2 regions of the Sporosarcina sp. SAFN-015 genome follow, and region 1 is predicted to be linked to the other one. Evidence: predicted binding sites of a transcription regulator. Region 1 holds the regulator's gene; the other holds the start of a gene.
What was found. Region 1 encodes LexA, which represses DNA repair genes until DNA is damaged. Its sites were predicted from a motif close to CGAACATATGTTCG; they were not measured.
Positions count from the first base shown of each region.

Region 2: ACR65H_RS12040 (YhjD family protein) is a predicted target of LexA. The motif match lies at 5,551-5,564, and genes of this name have one in related genera.

Region 1 covers NZ_JBPFDR010000003.1:231,819-239,670, forward strand. Annotated here, with positions in the region: gene sirA (sporulation inhibitor of replication protein SirA) at 1-433, opposite strand, end outside; gene tkt (transketolase) at 604-2,610, opposite strand; gene ACR65H_RS06990 (DUF896 domain-containing protein) at 2,715-2,948, opposite strand; gene ACR65H_RS06995 (YneB family resolvase-like protein) at 3,133-3,783, opposite strand; gene yneA (cell division suppressor protein YneA) at 3,796-4,113, opposite strand; gene lexA (transcriptional repressor LexA) at 4,317-4,937, shown strand; gene ACR65H_RS07010 (methionine gamma-lyase family protein) at 5,658-6,917, opposite strand; gene ACR65H_RS07015 (trimeric intracellular cation channel family protein) at 7,056-7,664, shown strand; gene hfq (RNA chaperone Hfq) at 7,715-7,852, opposite strand, start outside.
Region 2 covers NZ_JBPFDR010000006.1:108,720-116,571, reverse strand. Annotated here, with positions in the region: gene ACR65H_RS12095 (acyltransferase) at 1-251, shown strand, start outside; gene kdsB (3-deoxy-manno-octulosonate cytidylyltransferase) at 389-1,147, shown strand; gene ACR65H_RS12085 (hypothetical protein) at 1,175-1,411, shown strand; gene ACR65H_RS12080 (hypothetical protein) at 1,559-2,122, shown strand; gene ACR65H_RS12075 (hypothetical protein) at 2,124-3,518, shown strand; gene ACR65H_RS12070 (hypothetical protein) at 3,518-3,739, shown strand; gene ACR65H_RS12065 (XkdX family protein) at 3,732-3,878, shown strand; gene ACR65H_RS12060 (hypothetical protein) at 3,878-4,174, shown strand; gene ACR65H_RS12055 (hypothetical protein) at 4,176-4,472, shown strand; gene ACR65H_RS12050 (hypothetical protein) at 4,469-4,684, shown strand; gene ACR65H_RS12045 (peptidoglycan DD-metalloendopeptidase family protein) at 4,687-5,481, shown strand; gene ACR65H_RS12040 (YhjD family protein) at 5,594-5,953, shown strand; gene ACR65H_RS12035 (hypothetical protein) at 5,945-6,598, opposite strand; gene ACR65H_RS12030 (ParM/StbA family protein) at 6,797-7,657, shown strand; gene ACR65H_RS12025 (hypothetical protein) at 7,654-7,852, shown strand, end outside.

The DNA of each region.
Region 1 (7,852 bases):
TTCGATTGTTCCCGAGCTGAGCTTCTTGTTTAATAGGCTTCAGCCAGCCCCATTCGCCATGCTCGTCCATCACGGCAAAAAAACGATCATCCGCTCCAGATAATGCAACGAACAAGTCTAGATCGAGCATGCGTGAACCATCGCAATACGCTTGAAGAGAATACGGGGTCAGCGAGATATGGATCGACCCTTTCATCGGATGAGATAATTTATATTCTCCATCATCACTTTCGACTGTCGTAAAGCTTTTTCCCAAATTGCTGAGGATTGCTTGGTCAATCGCGGATTCTTCAATTTCATCACATAAATACTTAACTTCCTGCATCGGCTCTTCTTGCGCATGATCCTTTAGCAAATCATAGAGAAGGCCTTCTCTGCCTAGAATAAATGATTGGTATCTTTTCTTAACTTTATAAATATCATAAGTTCTCACGACTGTTCCCTCCTTTTACATAGTCTATCCCAACTAAAGTAAAAAGTTTGTCAAAACACGGTAAAGAAAGACACTAATGTTGTCGAAAGGTTTTTAATAATGAGTCTAAATGATATTAAAAAAATGCCGCTTCGAAATAGTAGTCTTATGACATTTCGAAGCGGCAATAATTAACGACCTAGGATTTCTTTCATTTCACGAACTACATTCTCTTCAGTGAAGCCATACTCCGCAATAACCTTTTCCCCTGGAGCACTTGCGCCAAACGTGTCGATTGCTATGACTCCACCTTCATCGCCAACATATTTATGCCAGCCTAAAGATGCACCCATTTCAATAGATAGACGTTTTTTCACTGCTTTCGGCAGTACAGTTTCTTTATATTGCTCATCCTGTTGCTCGAACAAATCCCATGAAGGCATTGAAACGACTGCAACGTCGATTCCATCTGCCCGTAGTTTTGTTTGTGCTGCAACAGCAAGATTCACTTCTGAACCTGTAGCAATTAAGATCCCATCCGCCACTTCCTTTTCGGAAGGAGAAATTACATAAGCACCGCGTTTCACGCCATCCATTGCAAGTTCGCCCGATTTCGGCAATACTTTCAAGTTTTGACGGGATAACACTAGAACTGTCGGTCTGTTTTTCGATGAAACCGCAATATTCCATGCAGCTGAAGTTTCATTGCCATCTGCTGGGCGGATGACTGTCAATCCTGGCATTGAACGAAGGGAAGACAGATGTTCGATCGGCTCATGCGTCGGACCATCTTCACCAACTGCTACGCTATCATGTGTAAACACGTATGTGACAGGCATTCCCATAAGAGCAGAAAGCCTGATTGCAGGTCTTACATAGTCACTGAATACGAAGAACGTTCCGCCAAACACGTGTAAACCACCATGAAGCGCCATACCATTCAAAGCAGTACCCATCGCAAATTCACGGACGCCGAACCAAATGTTACGGCCTGAGAAATCGCCTGGGAGGAAGTCCCCTGCACCTTTGATTGTCGTCTTGTTTGAACCAGCAAGGTCTGCACTGCCTCCGAAGAATGAAGGCAATACGTTAGCAATGGCATTGATTGCGTCTCCTGAAGCTGATCGAGTTGCATGGGATGATCCGGCTTCATACGTAGGAAGCGCTTCTTGAAGTCCTTCAGGCATTTCACCTTTGATGGCAGCTTTCAATTGATTAGCTAACTCAGGATGTTCGCTTTCATATTGTGAAAACAGCTCATTCCACTGCTGTTCCTTCTTAACGCCCAACTCATCAGTCGCCTCTTTGAACGTCTCATAGACGCCTTCAGGAACACAGAAATCTTCTTCGTATGTCCATTTGTAGTATTCCTTCGTCAACTTCATCTCGTCTTCTCCAAGGGGAGCTCCATGAACATCGGCTTTTCCGGATTTATTCGGCGCACCGTATCCGATAACCGTCTTCACTTCGATGATTGTCGGGCCTCCTGAATTACCTTTAGCCTCTTCAATCGCTTTTGAAATCAGACCGATATTATTGCCGTCTTCCACGCGGATATAGTTCCAGCCGTATGATTCGAAACGTTTACGGATATTTTCCGTGAATGACATATCTAGATCTCCATCCAAGGAGATGTCGTTGCTGTCGTAAAGGACGATTAGTTTTTCCAATTGCAAATGACCTGCAAGGGAAATCGCCTCTGCCGCCACGCCTTCCATAAGGTCTCCGTCGCCGCAAAGAGCGAATGTATGGTGGTCGACGACGTCGAAACCTGGACGGTTATACGTTGCTGCCAAATGCTTTTCAGCCATTGCCATACCGACTGCCATACCGATTCCTTGACCAAGCGGCCCTGTTGTCGCTTCAACACCTACTGTGTGGCCGTATTCAGGATGCCCAGGTGTTTTCGATCCCCATTGGCGGAAGTATTTCAATTCCTCCATAGGCAATCCATAGCCGCTTAAGTGGAGCAAGCTATATAACAGCATGGAGCCGTGACCTGCCGAGAGGACAAAACGGTCGCGGTTGAACCATTCAGGATTCGAAGGGTTATGGTGCATATGCTTCGTCCATAATGTGTAAGCCATCGGAGCAGCGCCCATTGGCAATCCCGGGTGGCCGGAATTCGCCTTTTCGATCGCATCGATGGATAACGTTCGTATTGTGTTTATTGCTAATTGGTCAATCTTTTCGGTCATTCAGAACATCCTTTCCCGTGCTTTATCTTGTAGTTGCAATTGTTATACCATCTATAGTGTAGTCAATTCATAGATGAAATACAATCCATTCTATGTCCAGATGTTCAGTTGAGGAACTTCTTGTTGCGTGCGTCTTTCACTTTGTCGGGTGTAACGTCGTTGCCTTCGGGGTCGATTACTTTGACGTTTTCGATTGTGTCACGCATGGATGAACGGAATGTTTCTAGGTATTCTTTGCGCAGTTGTGTTTGTTCTTTTGCTTCTTCGATTGATAGGCCGATTGTTTTCGACTTTTTTGATAGTTCGTTGATACGTTTAATTTTATCTTTTGATAACATCGAATTCCTCCAGTTGTGTTGTCCACATGCAATTGTACACCGGATTTACGCTTCAGGCGGACGCTTTCCGCTTCAATCCTAATAAAACTTTAATAATAATAACAATAATACCATTAACAATTGAAGTGAAACTCATTAAAACTATACTTTGAAGGTATACAAAAAGAGCAGGAAGTGCAACAAATCAGCCTTCCTGCTCTTGTTCATATTCTTTATATCGGCGGTGGACCGTTGCTTTGCTTACGTTATGGCCGAGGCCTCTTAATACGCCTGCGATTTCTTCGAAAGTGAGGCCTTTTTGCCGTAATGAGACGATTTCACTAACGGGAACTTCTTTCCGTTCGCGTCCTTCTAGGTTGCCTTTATTTTTTAAATTCCGTTCTGGCCTGTATCCATCGCGGACCGCCCGTTTCATCCCCCTGCGAATCTTGGCATTATGTAATTTTCGTTGATATTCTTCGACGATCGCCAGTATTTCTAGCAGCATTGTGTCCATTTCGTTCAATTTCAATGCCCCGTTATCGTGGTTTGTAATGACTTCGGTGTTTGTCTTTGCAAGCAAATGCAAGATAGCGACTCTAGCGTTCCCTCTGCCCAGTCTTGTTTCGTCCTGGATGAGAATTGCATCTATCTTTTCGTCACGTATGCAATCTAATAAGTCAAGCAGCCCTTCCCGTTCCATATCATAGCCGCTATGCTTTTCCTTAAATATATGTACAACCTTCAGACTAAGTTCGTCCGCAAGCCGGTTCAGTTCCTCTTCTTGTCTCGCTAGTGAGACTTCCTGTGAATCTTTTTCCGTGCTGACACGGCAATAAATGACACATGTCTTCATTTTCTCCCCCCCTTATTCTTCTCCTGCCAATTCAGTCAACATTGTATCATGCATGAGCGGATCCAATTGCGGCAATTTCAATGTTTCTCCTGATTTGATCGTCGTGGATTCCATATCGTTTATTTCCATTACTTTTGCAATCCATTTTTTCGGGTGATCTTGTTCAGAATAATTTCTAGCTAACCCCCAGAGAGTATCGCCCTCCGATATTGTAATTTCAATGAACGAATCTGAAGCAGACTTCGTTTCTTTCATGACGCCTGCAATTGTAAAAGCAGTGCACAGAAGTAGAATCAAAAGGATAAAGCCATATTTTTGAATGAAAGCCATAAAAAAACCCCTCCAAGAATGTTTGTTCGGAATACTTGTTCCCATTATAGGACACGAATTTTTAGAAGTCAACAAAACTTTCGAACCTTTGTTTGCCAATTGCCCGAACACCTGTTATACTCTTTGTAAGAAACAATTGTGGATACGGACGTTCGTTCGCACATTTGCTAATTATTGATTCTATTAATTGGAGGGGTGGAAAAATGAAAAAAATCTCAAAAAGACAGCAGGATATCCTAACGTTTATAAAAGATGAAGTGAAACTTAAAGGATACCCGCCTTCCGTTCGTGAAATTGGAGAGGCTGTCGGACTAGCTTCAAGTTCAACCGTGCATGGACATCTAGCTAGATTAGAAAGTAAAGGTTATATCCGCAGAGACCCGACAAAACCAAGAGCAATCGAGATACTAGATCCGGAAGGTTTGACTGCGCTTAAATCTGGTGTTGTGCATGTTCCGTTAGTCGGAAAAGTTACCGCTGGATTGCCGATTACTGCAATTGAGAACATTGAGGAGTATTTCCCGTTGCCGGATACATATGGCACGTCTGATGATAAGCTGTTCATGCTTGAAATAGTAGGAGATAGTATGATAGAAGCTGGGATATTAAATGGGGATTATGTCGTCGTAAAACAGACACATACAGCTAATAATGGAGAAATTGTAGTCGCAATGACTGAAGAAGATGAGGCGACAGTGAAACGTTTCTTCAAAGAAAAGGATTATTTCCGTTTGCAGCCGGAAAATGAATCGATGGAACCGATCATCGTCAATTCAGTTTCCATTCTAGGTAAAGTCGTAGGCGTGTATCGTCAGATTCATTAATGAAATAAATTGATAAAGACTGTCTGGAAAGTCGATTCGACTTTGCGAGACAGTCTTTTTTCTATTGAGTTGCGCCTTTTGAGCGCTTATTGAGTTTCATGAGCGCTTTTACGGATTGTTGAGCGCTTGTTGCGTTTCTTGAGCGCTTTTCTGGATTGTTGAGCGCTTGCTGCGTTTCTTGAGCGCTTTTCTGGATTGTTGAGCGCTTGTTGCGTTTCTTGAGCGCTTTTCTAGATTGTTGAGCGCTTGTTGCGTTTCTTGAGCGCTTTATCAAATTGTTGAGCGCTTGCTGCGTTTCTTGAGCGCTTTTACGGATTGTTGAGCGCTTGCTGCGATTTATGAGCGCTTTTCAAGGATTGTTGAGCGCTTGCTGCGTATCATGAGCACTTTTCAGGATTGTTGAGCGCTTGCTGCGTTTCATGAGCACTTTTCAGGATTGTTGAGCGCTTGCTGCGTTTCTTGAGCGCTATCAGGATTGTTGAGCGCTTGCTGCGTCTTATGAGCGCTTTATCGAATTGTTGAGCGCTTGCTGCGTTTCTTGAGCACTATCAGGATTGTTGAGCGCTTGCCGCGTTTGTTGAGCGCTTTATCGAATTGTTGAGCGCTTATCGGAATAGTTGAGCGCTTGATGATTGTTATAATCAAATATACAAAAGGCTATCCAGAAGGTAGATTATACTTAACCTGTCCGGACAGCCCTATCTTATTTCATTAACTACCTTACATCATCTTATCTTTTAATAACTTATCTACAGAAGACATGACTGCCGCTTTCACATGTTCGTACGTCAAACCGCCTTGTACATAAGCCGTGTATGGCGGACGGATCGGACCGTCTGCTGTGAGCTCGATACTGGAACCTTGTATGAATGTTCCTGCAGCCATAATGACGTCATCGGAATAACCCGGCATATACGATGGTTCGGGAGCGTAATGCGCATTGATCGGCGAGTTTTCTTGGATTGTTCGACAGAAAGCGATCATCTGCTCAGCGTTGCCGAAATTTACGGATTGTATTAAATCTGTTCGCTTAGCCGAATAATGTGGTGTCGTATCGAATCCATAGCTATCGAGGAAACCAGCTGTAAAAAGAGCGCCTTTCACTGCTTGGCTAACGACGTGGGGAGCAAGGAAGAAGCCTTGATACATTTCCAGCAGCGTATCAAGTGATGCACCTGCCTCCGCACCAATTCCAGGCGACGTCATACGATAAGCGCATTTTTTTACAAGGTCGGCACGTCCCGCAATGTATCCACCGGTTCTTGCAAGACCTCCTCCTGGATTTTTGATGAGCGATCCTGCCATTAAATCGGCCCCTACTTCTACCGGCTCTTTCGTCTCGACAAATTCACCGTAGCAATTGTCTACAAATACAATAATGTGAGGGTTCACCGATTTGATGAATTGTACCATTTCACCGATTTCATCTACACGGAAAGAAGGACGGTCCGAATATCCTTTTGAACGTTGTATACCGACCATTTTCGTCTTGGTATGGATATTCTTCTTTACTTCTTCGAAATCTACTGTGCCGTCTTCTTTCAAATCGATGTGCTTGTATGTAATTCCGTAATCAATGAGCGACCCAGTGTCCTCACCATTGCCGGATACGATTGATTCCAACGTGTCGTATGGTTTTCCTGTTATATAGAGAAGTTCATCACCTGGTCTTAATACGCCGAACAAGCTTAAAGAAATTGCGTGTGTCCCTGAGATGATCTGATTGCGGACGAGACATGCTTCCGCGCCAAAAGTGTCTGCATATACTTGTTCAAGCACATCCCTGCCGCTATCATCATATCCGTAGCCTGTCGAGCCGGTTAGATGAAAATCGCTCACCATATTTTTTCGGAATGCTGCCAGCACTTTTCTTTGATTGAAAAAAGCTGTCTTTTCCACGTCTTTAAAATAAGGGGCAAGTGTTTGTTCCGTTTCTTCCGCCTTCTTTTCGATTTCGGAAGCAAATTCATGTATCATCATTTCAATTTCCTCATTCCTACAAATAGTCACTATAATATCTTATCAGTCTCATGGAATAGGTCAATGAAAAACGATTGGTATTGGCGGAGTACGTATTTTGATATACAATTGTTTTGTTTGAAGTTAGGAGGAACATGATTGGCTTGGGAAGTATTCAGTTTTATCGGTACGGCAGCTTTCGCCGTTTCCGGAGCATTAGTTGCGCAAGAAGAAAAATATGATATATTCGGTGTCTATATATTAGGGATGGTAACGGCGTTCGGTGGAGGTGCAGTTCGAAATGTTCTTCTCGGAATTCCGGCTACTGTATTATGGAACCAGAACTTTCTTTTCATCGTCGCTTCGATATTAATTACATTCATTTTCTTTTTTTCGAAATCTATTATTAGGCATTGGAATCGGTGGGGCACTTATTTTGACGCCATCGGACTAGCCGCTTTTGCAATTCAAGGGGCCATGTTAGCAGTCAATATGAATATGTCACTTTATGCGGTTATGGTTGCTGCCGTTTTGACCGGTGCAGGCGGAGGTGTGATCAGGGATCTGCTTGCAGGCAGACGCCCCCTTATCTTCAAGAAAGATATATATGCAATATGGGCGGCTGGAGCAGGTTTTTTTGTGGGCATCGGACTTCATAGCTACGATTGGGCATTATACGCACTGCTCGTTGTAGTCGCGGCTTTACGTATTCTTTCTTATCGTTTTCACTGGGAATTGCCGCGTGGCGAAAATGAATATAACAAATAGAAAAAGGAACAGGTATGTTGAACCTGTTCCTTCATTGGGACATATGCTTGTTATTCTTCGTCCTTTAACACGACTGGTTTTGCAGGTACATATGTGGAAATTGCGTGTTTGTAAATTAATTGCTGTTTGCCATCCGATTCCAAAAGAACGGTGTAATTATCATAAGATTTGATAAGACCTTTCAACTG
Region 2 (7,852 bases), on a different contig from region 1:
CGTGGGGATTAACAATAATAGATTCGGATTTTCATACGTTGCTCCCTGATCAGAAGGAAAAAGTGAACTCAATATCTATTGGTAATCACGTTTGGATAGGCTGTAATGTTACAGTTTTAAAGGGTGTGACTATTGGAGATAATTCTGTAGTTGCTGCTAATTCTGTTGTGAATAAAGATGTGCCACCTAATACATTAGTAGGTGGTAGTCCAGCCGAAGTAATAAAAACGGATGTAGATTGGGAGCTATAGTACGGACTGGGTAGCTTTAATAACAGTGAAATTCTAAGAGATGTAGGCTGAATAAAGAAATATCTTTATAATATCTTCCTATTGCAAGTTTTATGGTACTATTAAAATAGTTTCAATCTTGTGATAGGAGGATTTATATGGATATCGTTTGTATAATTCCGGCGCGTTATAACTCTTCGCGTTTTAAAGGAAAACCCTTAGCTGATATATGCGGCAAACCAATGATATGGTGGGTTTATAATCAAGCGAAAAAAGTAAAAGAATTTAGTGAAGTATATGTTGCGACTGATAATGACGAAATTGAAAAAGTTTGTCAGGAACTTGGTATTAATACTGTTATGACTTCTAACAATCATCCGACAAGCACACAAAGAGTAAATGAAGTTTCCAAGAAAATTCAAGCTGATTTATATGTGGTTATTAATGGGGACGAGCCGCTGATACAACCAGATACGATCAAAGCTATTATTCCTGAAACATTTGAAAACAATCGTCTATATGTTGCTAATTTAATGACAAAAATCAAATCACAAGAAGAGGTGGAGGATAATACAAATATAAAGGTTGTAACTGATCATGAAGATTATGCGTTGTATTTTTCAAGAAATCCTATACCATTTAGAAAAAACGGGATTGAAATTGAAATTGACTATTACAAGCATTTAGGTGTTCTTGTTTACAATGCAGAGGCACTTGAGTTTTTCGCTAATACCCCAAAGGGGAACAACGAATTAGTCGAAGATGTCAATGAATTAAGGTTTGTGGAGCATGGGCAAAAGATTAAGATGATCGAAGTTGAATCAGATACTTTATCTGTTGATGTGCCCAATGATTTAGAAGTAGTGAAAAACATTATAGAAGAAAGAATTAAAGCAGGAATGGCACATTCAATGTAAAAAAGTGAACGAAAGGAGAAGAGTGTAATGATTAAATCTAAGGACTTAATAGTAAAACTTGCAATAAAAAATCTTCAACTTGAAGCAAGAGAAAAGGCATTGTTGAATATCCTTGCTGAAAAAGAAATTATTGACCTTGAAAGTTACTACCAGACTGTAGAAAGCAGCTATCTTAACGGTGAATCAATAAAGGAACCGTATAAGGAACTACTAGAACTAAGTGAAGAAGAATTCCAAGCGATAGACCTCTTAAATAAATCTTAAAAAGCATCCTGCTTGGGTGCTTTTTCTTATTGCACTATAGACACAGTAGGAACAAACTGTGTAGTAACGAAAAACAACAACGCACATACAAGGACGCCCTAACCGGCGTTCTTTTTTGCGTACAAATTTAACGAAAGGGTGGTTGTTTTGCAAATTAAACCGTACACGAAAACGGAATGGCGCGACCACATTATCGATATTATTTCGGGCAATGTCGTCCAAGAAGGCACTCGGTTCACGGCACAGCGCGCCAATAATATCGAAGACGGAATTTTCAACATGTACTTGCTACTCGAATATTACCGCGATCAACTCCAAAAGCAACAGGTGCAAATCGATATGTTCGGACGTGCACCCGCAAATAACGGTACATTCTTCGACACACTCGACGGAGGAAATTCGAAGCAATTGACGCGCCTAACAAGCGAAGCGGTGGCGCAAGCGGCGGTAACTGCTGGCGCAACAACGATTAAGGTCGACACTGTACCGTTCTCAGTCGGAGAAAATGTTACGATTTTCGACGATGTATCGCAGGAAACGGTTAAAGTGATTGCAATTGCGAGCGAGCAGTTGACGGTTAGCGCGCTGACTAACGCTTATAAGAAGGGCGCAAGAATAAGTCGGTCAAATTCCGTAGCAGATACGGCTAGGCAACGTCTATTGTTCGGCGCGTGGGGCAATTATAACGTCGCCATAACGGAGGTGGTGTGAGATGGCGAAGTATCGCTACAGTAAATACACAATCAAAACAACGCCGCTATGGTCGGCGGTGAAAAACGAAAACGTAATAAGGAGTTTTAGTCAACTTGGTAATTATACCGTTTATTCCTCGGATAGTATCAGAACCGATGGCAGGTATACATTGTTAACCCCTGTAACGAGGCATGGCGAACAATTAGGCGGTTATCGCACAGAGTTAGTCAACACGTCAACAGAAACATCATTTGTTATTTTGAATAACGGACAGATAGAAGGGAATCAAGTTATATATTACGATTCTCAAAAACGCATCAAAACTCTACTAAGTGAATCTAAATCAGCCGGAACTTTAGTAGGAACCGTTACCGCAGAAGACGGCACTTACCCCGCGAACGGGGAGCATGACGACGGTTACTGGTACGTTCGCGGTTCACAAGTCAATAACGTACCCACAGTTACCTTATATACCGCAGACAGCCGTACCATACTAGAAAATGAGGCAATAAACATCTCGGGAACCGTAGTGGATGCAGACGCAGGTAACGTCGTAACCGTACGTTACAGGATTAACGATGGCACAGTCCGCGCATTAACTTCTAATATTTCTACCGGCGCAGTGGTCTCGTTCAGTAAAGTTTTAAAGTATAATTCGGGATCGTTATTTGACGGCTCCACAACCGTAGTCGCGTCACTCGCCGAAAACGTCTCACACACCTTGCGCGTATGGGCGGAGGACGATCAAGGCGGTAAGTCCACGGAACAAGTTAGGACGTTTAAAGTAATTGCTAACCGTCCGCCGGATATTACGTTCAAGCCTTTCGCGCAACCTAGCGATTTACTTAATACGGACAAAGTAACGGTTAGCGGGTCGGTAAGTGATCCGGACGGCAACCTTGTTCGAGTTCGCTATCGAATCGCTGACGGCGCATATACGGAAATATATAACGGACCTACTGGCGGGTCTTTTTCATTTGACATCGGACTAGCGCTACTCGCGGAGGGTCCGAACGCATTAACAGTACAAGCTATCGACAGCTTCGGCGCAACAACGACGAAGACGTTAAACGTAACGAAGTCTGCGCCGACAGTACCGCTCAAATCGTCCGTCACGCGCTATAAACTTACGCCACCGAACGGAAGCGCAAAAGGCGTTCTGCTATGGGTCGAGCGCGACGCAGACGGCATCGAATTAAGCGCGGAAATCAGCATGACGGCGCCAGGCGAGGCGGAAAGTTTCACGCCCATGACGAAGACTGTTACGGCATATGTAACGGACGGCATCGAAGAGGACGAGTTTACGTACGACGCGGCAGAAGCAAAGGAGAACATCGTTATCCAACTGACACAGACGCGCACAGACACGGCAAAAGACGTAGGAATCACGTTAATTTCGGGGGTGTTGTCGTAATGACAATCATGCGGAGAAGGCGGCTGCCGGACGGTAGTTTCGGCGAGCTGGAAAAGGTATTTGTCGGAGAAACAGACGCGGAAAAGATTGCACGACTAGAGGCGGAAAACGCATCGCTCGCCCTCGCCAATATCGAAAAAGATATACGGCTGGAAACGGTCGAAGAGTTACAGGCGGAAATGTTACTTATTTTACTAGACGGAGGTGCGACGAATGAATAACGTATGGTATAACGCAGCAAAGGCGTACTATCCTCGCTTTTACACGAAGGATGACGTTAAGAAATTCGTAGTTGCGAACAAGATTACCCCGGAACAATACGAAGAAATCACCGGCGATAAATACGAGGTGGCCGCATAATGGAAATTACAATCGGTTTAATCAGCGCACTTGTCGGCATGGCCCTCGGCTACGTCGGCTTTTTGCGCACACGTGACAAGGACGTTAAAGCGAGCGCAGCCGAGTCCGCAATCGTTACGACCAAGCTCGACAGCATCGGGCAGGACGTGCGCTCTATACGCGTCGATCTAAAGGTGAACGAACAGACAATCGCAGGCGTATCGGAGCGTATCATACGCGTCGAGGAAGGCGTAAAGCAGGCGCAGGAAGGCGTAAAGGCCGTCAATGAGCGCGTGGATAAGTTAGGGGGCGTATGATATGCGCCTACAAATCGTAAGGCAACCGCGCAAGCCGAAGAAGCCGACGGAGTTCTCGAAAAAGCTACTCTACGTAATATTCGGCGTGACGGGCGTAATCATCGCGTTCACGCTTGCAATTATATGGCGGACGGGCGACACTAGTCCGCTCGCTTATTTAATTCCGTCAGTATTCGCAGAGGTTGCGACGGCAACGGGCTTTTATTACTGGAAGGCGCGCAAGGAGAATGAAATTAAATTACGGAGCGTGTACGGCGATGATGCCGTTAGCGCTACGGAAGGGGACGATATACTATGACGAACTTTAAACGCAAACTGGCGTCAAGAAAGTTTTGGGCGATGGTCGCAGGTTTTGTAGGCTCGCTATTAGTCGCGTTTAATGTCGGCGAAAATGACATCGCGCAAGTGGCGGCCATTATTACGAGCTTCGGCGCAATTGCCGTCTATATTTTGCAGGAAGGTGCAATCGATAAGGCGGCGGTCGACAACGAAGAAAAGGCGGAGGATTAACGATGTTCATTCGTCCAAGCGCCGGCCGTCTGACATCACCATTCGGTATGCGCACACATCCGGTAACGGGCAAGCCTACGACAATGCATTGGGGCGTAGACTTCGGACGCGACGCCGGTACACGCATAGTTGCGGCGGCTGACGGCAAAGTAACCTACGCAAAATCGACGAATGGCTACGGCAATACCGTAATGATCGAGCATGTTATCGCCGGCAAGCTGTATACGACGGTCTATGCGCATCTTGCGTCGTTCAATGTACGCGTTGGTCAATACGTTAAAGCAGGTGCAACTATCGCGGTGATGGGGACGACTGGCGTCAGTACTGGCGTTCACTTGCACTTCGAAGTTCATACTGGCGCGTGGAATAATCGCTTTACTAACGCAGTTGATCCGATGCTTTATATCGTTGACCCTGCGGTAAAAGCGTTACAAGCGTTATTAGTTGCGGCGGGCTACGCAGTTAAAGTCGACGGCATTGCGGGGCCAGCGACGGCGGAGGCGATTAAAGCGTTCCAACGCGCCGTAGGACTTGCGGTAGACGGCGTGGCGGGCGCTAAGACTTTGGCTGCGCTAAAGCGCGCTAAACAGGCGCAAGGCAACGCAGGAACGACGCAAAAGGAGGCGGACTACTTGGCGGAGAAACTACCGGCAACACAACAGGCGGACATGCGCAAGTTACTACAGCGCGCATTCGACGAGAAAGTATTCAGCGTGAATCACACGGCGAAAGTAAGCACAATGACGCGCGGCGAAGCGCTGGACCTACTGATTAGTTACAACGCGCGAAAGAAATAAACAAGGCGACCTACTCCGTTTAATTACGGGGCGGGTCGCCTTTTTGCGTTTGACTAGGCACTTGCACTACGAATACGCGTTCGCTATAATTGTCTGAAAGGAGGTCGCTTCTATGCCGTTCATTTCCGATGAATCTCTACAACATTTCGAGAACGCGATATACTTGCCGATGCTACTTACGATACTTGCGCGTGATCGAGAAGCCGTCGAACGTAGCGCACTCAAATTCCAAGCGCCTTATTTGCGTCTGATTGACGCCGCAATAGACGCAGTACAGCGCGACAATAAAGTGACTGCCGACTATATGCGTGCAAACAAGTTACGGCTGGAACGCGGCAAAGTTGGCGATACGTTTACGAAATACATATTTTATCACGGCGGCTATACGGACGAGCGCAGCTATTTGAATGCTAGGCTGAAAAACCGTTCGGAGGAGTTACTCGAAATCTACTTATCGCGCGGATCAATCTAGGTTCCAGCGGTACGTTTCCGTATCGACGCATTCCGGCGTAATAGGCTTCGAGAATAGTTTAGGACGCTTCTTCGGGCCTTCGATAAATGCGACGAACTTATCGTTCCACGTCTCCTTGTACGGATTCTGATGATTGACATATTTCATTAGTTTCTTCATTTCAGCAATCGTGATTTCATCGAAGTGCATTCTATTATTCTGAAATCGGATAAGGCGTTGAAGTACGCCAACATGCTTAATCGTTTTTTCGAGCACTAATCCTACGGCGCGGGAGTCCGAAATGCCAAGCATATCCGCATACATATCTACGTCATGGTAGCCGTCTTGCGTAAAGCGGATGCTAATGCGTTCTGTAGGTCCTACTAGCGGCACGTCTTTCAAGGACGGATTGTCGGCATGGCTTCGGTAGACCGAGTTCTCGAATCTTAAATCGTCCTTCTGAAAATACCTCGCAAACCACTCTACAATCTCACGCTCACTTGTACCGTAGTTAAACAATAAGTCGCATGTTTTTGATATAGGTTGATCGATTATATATGATAGTCTTTCAATTTGTTCTTTTAATGTTCTGGATATAGTAGGCTGTACGTGCACTTTATCATCAATCGACGACTTGCGTTCAGCTTTTTTCTTTTTCCAAAACAACTATCGCCCTCATTTCGCTATATTTGCCCGTATCTGTGGCAGAAAACGGACTTATTTTAGCTTATGGCGTTAATCCGACGAATATTCAACGCAAACTCAACGTAGTATGTTTTACGAGCGTTAAACTGACGTAAAACGGACGCAGCCTAAAATCGTCGTTTTGTTATACGCTCGTATAACGAAAAGGAGGCGCATTTCATGTCAAAGTTGATTCTCGGAATCGATCCGGGGAATTATCGCGGCAAGACGGCGGGGCCTTACGGTGTGGATTCGTATAGGACGGCAATTTGCGATTGGTTCGAGCGCAACATCGAGGAAGATTTCGGCGAAGACGATATGGAGTTCGCGTATGAGGGACGCAAAGGTTACGCAGGCACGCTCGCAAGCTACGAGGACCAATTCGGCGGCGGCGCTATGTACGGCGACAGCAAGGCGCATGATGATACGTTGATACGCGTACTGCTCGCAATCTATCGCTACACACAAAAATACTGCCCCGGCTACGAGCGTTTTGACATCGTAGTGGGGCAGCCGATTATTTCGCACAAGAAGTCGGAGAAGACGAAGCTGGAATTACTATTGCGCGGCACTCACGTTATTACGGTCAACGGGCGCCAGTTTACGTACATTATTGATCGCGTCGGCGTCGCGGCGGAAGGCTCGGGCGCATTCATGGCGGCACCGCGCGAAGGGGTGTTTCGCATCATAGACGTAGGCAGCGGCACGGTCAACTGTGCAACGATAAGCGACCACCGACACATCAACACGGCGTCGGCTACGTTCAATTACGGCGTCGAAACCACGGGCGGGCGCGCTAATATCGACGCTATTGCGCGGGCAGTCGTACGCTCAACTACGCAGCTTAAATGGCGGCAGGCGGACAATGTACTAGTTTGCGGCGGTATCGCGTCTGACTTACTGCCGTTGCTTACGGAGCATTATACGGAAGTTACGCCGTTAATACCGCAGCTTAACGCGCACAACGGTATGCAGATTCACCTACCGACATTTGCGAATGCGGTCGGTTTCTACGAAATCGCAAGGTTGACGTATGGATGAATGCGAAAGAAAATAGGTCGATTAAAGGCGTCTCATTTTCGCACGACAACGACTACGAAGCCGAGCTATACGCGTTTGCGACCGATCCTGCACGCGGCAAGTTCAGTCACTACGTTAAGCGTCTGATTGACCGCGACCGCGCAAGCTTGGCGCAACCTGCCTTAAATACGACGCCAGCGCCTGTCGTAGCCGACG